DNA from 3 places in the Marinomonas sp. CT5 genome. Region 2 is predicted to be linked to each of the others. Evidence: predicted binding sites of a transcription regulator. Region 2 holds the regulator's gene; each other region holds the start of a gene.
What was found. Region 2 encodes sigma-54, which starts transcription at its own class of promoters, with help from an activator protein. Its sites were predicted from a motif close to TGGCACNNNNNTTGCTNT; they were not measured.
Positions count from the first base shown of each region.

Region 1 (3,271 bases), 1.9 Mb from region 2:
CGACCACTCACCTTTAACGGGCGATGACTTGCCTCGTCTGGGTGGCGAATATCGATAATGACTTCATCGCCAACAGGCATACGCACAACGGGCACTTCTCCTTGATACTGTTTCGCTACATCGTCCATGACATTTTGAATAGACATAACTTGAGCACTTTCTATGGCTTTATCTAATACAGCAAAGTCAAAGTTAGACTCTTGCTTTTCGACACGATGCATTTTGGCTCGTGTTGTCGGTTTAACAGAAATAACACCACAGAACTCAGGCATACTGGCCGCGAAAGGCGCCGTACCAATTTCAATTGCCTTATCTATAATGACTTGTTTATTCGTGGTAATCAGAGGGCGAAGCACAAGCTCTTCTGTCACTTGATCAATAACTTTCAAATTCATCAAGGTTTGACTAGAAACCTGCGCCACACTTTCGCCAGTAACTAAAGCTTTAGCGCCAACTTCAGACATTACTTGAGAAGCCGCACGTAACATCATGCGTTTTAAAATGACGCCCATCTCAGCATTATCGACTTTGGTTAAAATCTCCCCCACCACAGCCTCAAAAGGCACAGTAATGAATTTCACATTGATTTGAGAGCCGTATTTTTCCCAAAGAAAATTCGAAACTTGCTTGACGCCAATTTCATGAGCATCGCCACCAAGGTTAAAAAAACAAAAGTGTGTTTTTAATCCACGGCTCATCGTCAAAAAAGAACTGACGGTAGAGTCGTAGCCACCAGACATCAAAGACAACACTGAGTCTTGTGAACCAATTGGATAGCCACCTAGCCCCTCTATACGCTGCTCAATCATCCACACTCGATTATCTCTAATATCAATCGGAACTAATACCTCAGGATTTTTCAAGCGAACAGCTAAAGCGCCACAGCGGGCTTTTAAACGACCACCGATATGACGTTCGGCGTCAACGGAAGTAAAGTCATGATCACCGACTCGCTTCACCCTGACAGCGAACACAGCGTCTTTTAAAACATCACCATAAGAAACAATGGCCTCTTCAACAATGTTATCGAGATCCACAAACGGAAATTCACGTACGAATTGAAAATGCGCGATACCAGCCATATTCGATAGCGCCTCAGTAAACTCTTCACGCAACTCATCTTTATCAGAAAAAACTTCAATGAAATCCCAGTTACCAGATACGACAACATCCGCATCATACTTTTTAAGAACCAATTTAACATTATGTCGAAGCTGCTTAATAAAAGCTTTCCGAACAGGACGACTTTTAATGGTGATTTCTGCAAAAAATTTAACAATGAATTTCATAGGGGGCGCAATTTATACCGGATATTTTAAAGGCGCATAGTATAAAGAAAAGACAATCGATGCGAAAACACTAAATTCGCACCAAAACAAAACACATACGCCATTTATTGCACTATTTATGTGCAATATTGTTTTATAGATAGGATGTTTTAGCTTTTATTCAGTGCGTTTTTTAGCCAAATAATTCTATCCTATTGCTTTTAAAGACTTTTTATTGTCGCACAAAATTCTGGCACAAGTTATGCTTTGTATTTGGCAAATGGCGCTTTGGATTAAAGCACTCTATAACCGAAAAGTAATTTCGCTTTCACTACGACTGGAGAACAACTATGTCAAACAAGACCCTTGCCTTGATTGCTGAGCATGACGCGAAGTGGGTTGACCTTCGCTTTACCGACTTTAAAGGTAAAGAACAACACGTATCTATTCCAGCTATTACGGTAGATGAAGAGTTTTTTGAAAACGGTCAGATGTTTGATGGCTCTTCCATCGCTGGCTGGAAGGGCATTAACGAATCTGACATGATCATGATGCCGCAGGATGACACTGCAATCATTGACCCTTTCACTGAAGAACCAACGGTTATTGTTCGTTGTAACATCATCGAGCCTTCTACTATGCAAGGCTATGACCGTGACCCACGTTCTGTTGCCCTTCGTGCTGAAGAATTCCTAAAATCTACTGGCCTTGGTGACACAGCTTTCTTTGGTCCAGAGCCAGAATTCTTCATCTTTGATGACGTAAAATGGAAAACAGACATGTCTGGCAGCTCTGTTGAAATCAACTCTGAAGAAGCGGCTTGGTCTTCAAACAAAAAATTTGAAGGCGGTAACATGGGCCACCGTCCTTTCGTTAAAGGCGGCTACTTCCCAGTACCACCAGTTGATTCTCACCATGACCTTCGTGCTGCAATGTGTGGCGCAATGGAAACTATGGGCCTGGTTGTTGAAGTTCATCACCACGAAGTTGCGACGGCAGGTCAAAACGAAATTGGTGTTAAGTTCAACACAATGGTTAAAAAAGCAGACGAAGTTCAAATCCTTAAGTACTGCGTACACAATGTTGCTCATGCATACGGTAAAACGGCGACTTTCATGCCTAAGCCAATTGTTGGCGATAATGGTTCAGGTATGCACGTTCACCAATCTTTCTGGAAAGATGGCGTTAACCAATTCGCAGGTGACCAATATGCTGGTCTATCTGAAACGGCTCTTTACTACATCGGCGGTATCATCAAGCACGCTAAAGCATTGAACGCTTTCACTAACGCTTCAACAAACTCTTACAAGCGTCTTGTTCCTGGCTTCGAAGCGCCAGTTATGCTTGCATACTCTGCACGTAACCGCTCAGCTTCTATCCGTATCCCATACGTTGCAAGCCCTAAAGGCAAACGTATTGAAGCTCGTTTCCCTGATCCAACCGCTAACCCATACCTAGCATTTGCAGCAATGCTAATGGCCGGTATCGACGGAATCAAAAACAAGATTCACCCTGGCGATGCAGCAGATAAAGACTTGTACGACCTACCAGCGGAAGAAGCGTTGGCTATTCCACAAGTTGCTAGCAGCCTAGAAGAAGCGCTTAAGTCTCTAGATGAAGACCGTGCATTCTTGACTCAAGGTGGCGTATTCTCTGATGACATGATTGATGCTTACATCGACCTTAAGTCTGGCGAAGCTCAACGTATATCTATGACAACTCATCCTCTTGAGTTCGAACTTTACTACAGCGTTTAAGAATCCAAATTGCTAAGTAAAATACGAAAGCCTCGAACCTAGTTCGGGGCTTTTTTTATCGCTTTATTTGCACAAAAATGAACATCATAATTTCAATGCACTATAATTGTGCAATCCACTTTTTATAGTGAATACAAAGACCTTAATAAATACGCCATTTCGAGCTGCCCAATGTTGGTTCGCTTTTTGCAACTATTATTCAGGGGAAACAATCAAAGCAGGAGCAATAGAGAGGCACTGTCTGTG
Region 1 is NZ_CP025572.1:631,789-635,059, reverse strand. Features, by position in the region: gene thiI (tRNA uracil 4-sulfurtransferase ThiI) at 1-1,289, opposite strand, end outside; gene glnA (glutamate--ammonia ligase) at 1,619-3,025, shown strand; gene glnL (nitrogen regulation protein NR(II)) at 3,269-3,271, shown strand, end outside.
Region 1: glnA (glutamate--ammonia ligase) is a predicted target of sigma-54. The motif match lies at 1,520-1,537, and genes of this name have one in related genera.

Region 2 (3,271 bases):
CTTATGCATTACCTGATGACATCAACAAACCACTTGAAGTACAAGCAGACGAAGCCATGTTTGACCAAAACTCCGGTGAGGCGATATACAAAGGCAATGTTTTTGTTAAACAAGGGTCAATTGAAATTCATGCCGACTATTTAAAAATCACAACAGACACTCAAACTAAAAAGTTCAGCAGTATCAAAGCAACAGGTAAACCAGCAAAATTCAGTCAACAAATTGACTGGAGTGGCAACTTTGTCATCAGTAAAGGAGATAGCATCAACTATTCTACGACCGAATCTAAGCTAGAAATTTTTGGCAACGGCAACCTTACTAGAATGCAGAATTCAATTTCTGCCGATTATATTCTTTATATGATTCAAGACGGCACCTTTACCGCAGAGAAAAAAGATTCTGGTCGAGTAAAAATGACACTCCAGCCACAAACGTCTAACTCAGCACCTGAGGCCAAGAAATAAATGGCAACACTCGAAGCAAAACACTTAGCCAAAAGCTACAAGAAGCGCCAAGTCGTAAAAGACGTATCCATTGCTGTAGAGTCAGGGCAAGCTGTTGGCCTACTGGGGCCCAATGGAGCAGGCAAAACCACTTGCTTTTATATGATCGTAGGCATGGTAACCAACGACGCTGGCGGTATATTTATTGATGGACTAGATGTAACTAATGATGCCATGCACACAAGAGCTCAAAAGGGAATTGGGTATTTACCTCAAGAAGCCTCTATTTTTAGGAAAATGTCCGTCGAAGATAATATTTTAGCGATTTTAGAGACTCGCAAAAAGCTGTCAAAAGCACAGAAACTAGAGAGATTAGAAGAGCTTTTAGAAGAGTTCCATATAACTCATATTCGAACTAACTTAGGTATGGCATTATCTGGTGGCGAAAGACGTCGGGTTGAAATTGCTCGCGCTGTAGCCATGAACCCAAAGTTCATCCTTCTAGATGAACCTTTTGCTGGTGTTGACCCTATTTCAGTGGGTGATATCAAGCTAATCATAAAGCATCTGCAAGAAAGTGGTATCGGTGTCCTTATCACCGATCACAATGTAAGAGAAACATTAGACATCTGCGACAAAGCCTACATTGTAGGTAATGGGTACATCATTGCATCAGGCGACGCCAACACCGTCATCAACAATGAGCAGGTAAAAAAGGTCTATTTAGGTGACGACTTCCGTTTGTAACCCCTTATCATTGCAGTAGAAAGGGAGTAGTATGCATAACTCATTCCAATTCATTCAAATAGAAAGAGTTGCTCTATGAAGCAGTCTTTACAATTAAAGCTCGGCCAACAGCTGACTATGACGCCGCAGTTGCAACAGGCTATCCGCTTGCTGCAACTTTCAACGTTGGATTTAAAACAAGAAATCCATGAATTTCTTGAATCAAACCCTCTTTTAGAGCTCGATGAAGATGAACAACTTCATGTCGACGTCACACCCAGCATTGAATCTAAAAGCGCCGCAGCGGATAACAATACTTCAGCCGACAACAGCGAAGAACCACGCATTGAATCTGAGTGGACTGAAAGTATCCCTGAAGAATTATCCATTGATAGTCATTGGGACGATACTTACCAAAGCTCTGCCGCTGTTAGTGACCATAATAGTTTTGAGGGTGAAAGCGACTTTGAAAGCCGTAATGCACCAGCAGAAAGCATACAAGACCACTTAATCTGGCAACTAAATCTGACACACATTTCGGATCGAGATATAGAAATCGCTTACGCCATTATCGAATGTGTTCAGCCCGATGGTTATTTAAGCATTTCGCCCGAAGATATTTGTGAGTCTCTTAGCACCGAACTTGAAGACTTAGACCTAGAAGAAGTGATCGCCGTCCAACATAGACTGCAGCGTTTTGATCCTGTTGGTGTTTGCTCAATTGACTTACGCGATTGCTTGCTTGTGCAACTCGAAGCATTCCAAAACCACCCTTTATATAAAAGCACTTACAACCTGATTGATCATTATTTACCTCTTTTAGGTAATCGTGATTTTGCTCAATTAACGCGCAAAACAAAACTAAAAGACGAAGCGTTAAAAGAAGTTATTAATTTAATACAGCAACTTAACCCGCGCCCAGGTTCAGTTATTGATGCCGATGATACAGACTATGTTATTCCTGATGTCTCTGTGAAAAAGCGTAATGATGTATGGCAAGTTGAACTCAATAATGATGCCCTTCCTCCGATAAAAATCAATGAAACCTATTCGGCTATGGCAAGTTCCACCACATCGTCAGAAGATGCAACATACATCAAGACCTCTCTTCAAGAGGCGAAATGGTTTATGAAGAGCCTACAGAGTCGTAACGAAACATTGCTCAAAGTAGCCAGTTGTATTGTAAGTCGTCAAATCGATTTTTTTGAATTAGGTGAAGAAGCTATGAAACCCATGGTACTTCATGATGTTGCGGAAGAAGTGGGCATGCATGAATCGACCATATCAAGGGTTACAACACAGAAATACATGCATACCCCAAAAGGTATTTTTGAACTGAAGTACTTTTTCTCCAGTCACGTCAACACGGCTTCAGGTGGAGAATGCTCTTCTACCGCTATACGAGCTATGATTAAAAAACTTGTTGCTGATGAGCCAGCTAAAAAGCCATTAAGTGATAATAAGCTAGCCGCCATCCTTGCAGATCAAGGCATACAGGTCGCTAGACGCACAGTTGCAAAATATCGAGAGGCGATGAACATCCCTCCTTCCAATGAACGAAAACGACTGATCTAAACGGAAAGCATTTTATCATGTCCTTGAAATCATTACTAAAAGCTGAACTCGTACTTGCAAAGCAAGACATTATTAGCAAAAAACGTGTTTTAGAAAATATCGCTGATGTTGCATCAAATCGCCTACACTGCAATAACGAAGACGTTTATGATGCCCTTCTGGGGAGGGAAAAGCTTGGCAGTACGGGAATAGGCAATGGCATAGCCATCCCCCATTGCCGCCTTGAAACAGCAAACCACACAGCCATTGTTGTTATGTCTTTACAAACCCCCATTGACTTTGATTCGATTGATAAAAGAGCAGTTGATCTCATATTCGCACTTATCGTTCCACCCAACGAATGTGACCAACATCTTTCAACGTTAGCGAAAATAGCAGAACTTGCTCAATCCGCTGAATCGTTGGACAAGTTACGTACAGCACAAACTAATGAAGAGTTATTAAGTATTTTTGAATCCCTTATATAGGAAAATAGCATGCAGGAAGAGTCCGTAATTATTATCAACAAACTTGGCCTTCATGCTCGT
Region 2 is NZ_CP025572.1:2,554,972-2,558,242, forward strand. Features, by position in the region: gene lptA (lipopolysaccharide transport periplasmic protein LptA) at 1-464, shown strand, start outside; gene lptB (LPS export ABC transporter ATP-binding protein) at 465-1,190, shown strand; gene C0J08_RS12010 (RNA polymerase factor sigma-54) at 1,266-2,744, shown strand; gene ptsN (PTS IIA-like nitrogen regulatory protein PtsN) at 2,762-3,211, shown strand; gene C0J08_RS12020 (HPr family phosphocarrier protein) at 3,221-3,271, shown strand, end outside.

Region 3 (3,271 bases), 2.1 Mb from region 2:
TCATCAATAGGTTTATTGAAGAGCTCAGAACCGCCATTGCCAACAAGCAAAATCAGCAATAAAAAAGCCCCATAACAAGAGAAATGGAGCTTTCAATACTGTAATCCACCTAACAATCAAAACACTTAAAAAGGATAAGGCGTTGCCGATTGTTTCACGGTCACCCATTGCCAATGAGTATAAAGATCCCAATCCGCTGGGCCACACACCGCGCTGCCATTACCAGACGCACCGCAACCACCAAATGGATTGATACATTCATCATTCACGGTTTGATCATTGATGTGCAGCAAGCCCACATGCAACTGAGCGCCGATATTTTGCGCACGAGCAAAATCATTCGAGATCACCGCACCGGCTAAACCATATTGCGTATTATTGGCCATTGCGATGGCATCTTCATCTTTGTTGAAGGTCACAATATTGACCACAGGCCCAAAGATCTCTTCATCAAAAGAACGCATTCCTGGCGTCACATTACTCAGCACGGTTGGCGCATAGAAAGGTCCGTCATGGGTGCCGCCCGCTTCTAATTTAGCGCCTGCTGCCACTGTGTCTTGCACAATGGCATGCACTTTTTCAAGCTGACGCTGATTGATTAAAGGCCCTATCGCCACTTGCCCAGAAGCTGGATCACCCACTGGCAAATGTTTGGCTTTCTCAACGATTTTCGCGGTTAACGCTTCTGCAATACTTTCTTGTACCAAGATACGCCCTGATGCCATACAAATTTGCCCTTGGTGGAAATACGCCCCCCAAGCGATATTGCTGGCGGCCACATCCAAGTCGGCGTCCTCTAAGATAATCAAAGAACTTTTACCACCTAACTCAAGAGAAACCTTCTTCAAATTGCGACCACAAGCCTCGCCCACTTTGCGACCAGCCGCCGTCGATCCAGTGAACGCCACCATACCAATTTCTGGTGCAGAACAAAGCGCTTCACCGGCTTCCACAGCCCCTGGCAGCACTTGAAACACACCTTTTGGTAAGCCAGCCGCTTCCAAGGCAAGAGCAAGAATAAAGCCACCCGTAACTGGCGTTTGAGGGTCTGGCTTAGTCACCACCGCATTACCGGTTGCTAAAGCGGGAGCAATTGAACGAATAGATAAAATCATTGGGAAATTAAATGGGGAGATCACACCCACCACCCCGATGGCTTTGCGCGTTGCGTAGGACATTCTTTCTGGGACAGATGGCAAGGTGAGACCATTTGGTTCCAATGTCATGTTGGCCGCCAATTGCAAAATCAAGATGGCCTCTTTCACTTCGTGCTGACCTTTTGGAATAATCCCGCCCGTTTCGCGGGCAATATACAAAGCCAGCTCATCAAAGTGTTCTTGGATAAAATTCGCCGCTTTATGGAACAGGGCAGCCTTTTCTCTTGGTGGCACTTTTAACCATTCTTGCTGAGCTTGCTGTGCTTTCTGGCAAGCGGAATAGACTTCGTCTGCCGTCGCGATACCCACTTGGCTCAACACTTTTCCAGTGGCAGGTTCCAAAACGTCTTGTGAGTTTGACGCCGTCACCCAGTCACCATTAAAAAATTTACCTGACCATTTTTTAGATTCCAGAACGGAAGTTGTCATGTGTGTTCTCCTATTTATTTTTATTCATCACTGAATTCCTACACGGACAAGCCAAGTCGGTGAAAGATCAGTGTTTTGGTTTTATTAAAACGCTTTAATCAGTAGAGCAATAGCTATGCCGAAACCATACGTCACGCCATATCATGCGGCATTAAAACCATAACTCATTGATGAAAAAGACTTTTTAATATCGCACCGACCAAACTCCAATAAAGCTTAGTATAAAAACCACACAACACACTTGACGATATCGTCAAATACATTTCACACTAAGAAAAAGCAGTTAATCATTTCATCAAGAGGATGAAAGAGGAAAAATAATAATGACAAATGCTCACCGAATTTCTTTGGCGGACTTAGCCAAAAACAGCGAAAAGATCTTACTTAAAGGCAATTCACGAGAGCTTGATGAACAACATGCTCCAACGGTAGAAGAACTCACCGAGTGCCTTTTTTTCTCACCAGGTGATGGTCGTATCTGGCTAGATGATCAACGCATGCTGCTGATTCACAGCTCGTCATTTGGTTTATTACGCCGGGAATTAATTGATTCCCTTGGCCTAGATAAATCTCGCGACATTCTGACCAGAACAGGCTATTTATCTGGACTAAGAGACGCGGAGCTGATTCAAAAACGCTGGTCGAATTCAGATCCGGCGTCCATTTTTACCGCAGGCACTCACCTTCACGGACTCGAAGGCGTGGTCAAAGTAGAAACCGTGCATTTTGAATTTGATACCGAAAAAGGCCTCTACGATGGCGAATTCCTGTGGCATCACAGCAGTGAAGATGAGGAGCACATTGCAGCATACGGTATTGGCAGCTCCCCAGCTTGCTGGATGGAATTAGGCTATGCCATTGGCTATGTTTCTGGCCTTGTGGGCTCTTTGGTTATTTTCCGGGAAGTAGAATGCCAATCCATGGGACACGCTATCTGCCGAGTTATAGGTAAATCGGCAGAACTTTGGGACGATATCGAAGACGATATTCGTTTTCTTAATGTCACCAGTAACGATACCGACAGCCAATCCAAATCAAACCTTCAGCTTGATACTATGGAGCCTGTGCCACTAGACGACCCACTCAAAATGATTGGCGTTTCTGCCGCTTTCACCGCGGCCACTCATTCCCTGCAAAAAGTCGCCCCGACCAATGCGACTGTCTTATTCAGTGGAGAATCAGGTGTGGGTAAAGAGCTGTTTGCCAGTATGCTGCATAAATTTAGCCGACAAACAGGGCCTTTTGTTGCTTTTAATTGCGCGGCTATTCCAGAAAATTTGATGGAAAGTGAACTCTTCGGAGTCGAAAAAGGCGCCTACACTGGTGCAACCAGCAGTCGCCCTGGCCGTTTTGAAAGAGCCAACGGTGGCACCCTCTTCTTAGATGAAATTGGCACTCTCAGTCTTGCAGGACAAAGTAAATTATTGCGCGTCTTACAGGAAAAAGAAGTGGAGCGAGTCGGTGGCACGTCAGCCATCAAAGTCAATGTAAGAGTCGTCGCGGCGACCAATGTCGACCTGAGAGAAGCCGTTGCAAAAGGCGAATTTCGTGAAGATTTATTCTTTCGTTTAAACGTATTTCCCATTCATTTGCCACCACTAAGAGAACGAAAAGCCGATATTCCCTTGCTGATTAACCACTTTTACCATCACTTTTGCCAGCTGCATGAACGAGCCCCTTCAGGT
Region 3 is NZ_CP025572.1:459,591-462,861, reverse strand. Features, by position in the region: gene C0J08_RS02190 (LysR family transcriptional regulator) at 1-62, shown strand, start outside; gene C0J08_RS02185 (benzaldehyde dehydrogenase) at 126-1,586, opposite strand; gene C0J08_RS02180 (sigma-54-dependent Fis family transcriptional regulator) at 1,910-3,271, shown strand, end outside.
Region 3: C0J08_RS02185 (benzaldehyde dehydrogenase) is a predicted target of sigma-54. The motif match lies at 1,690-1,707, and genes of this name have one in related genera.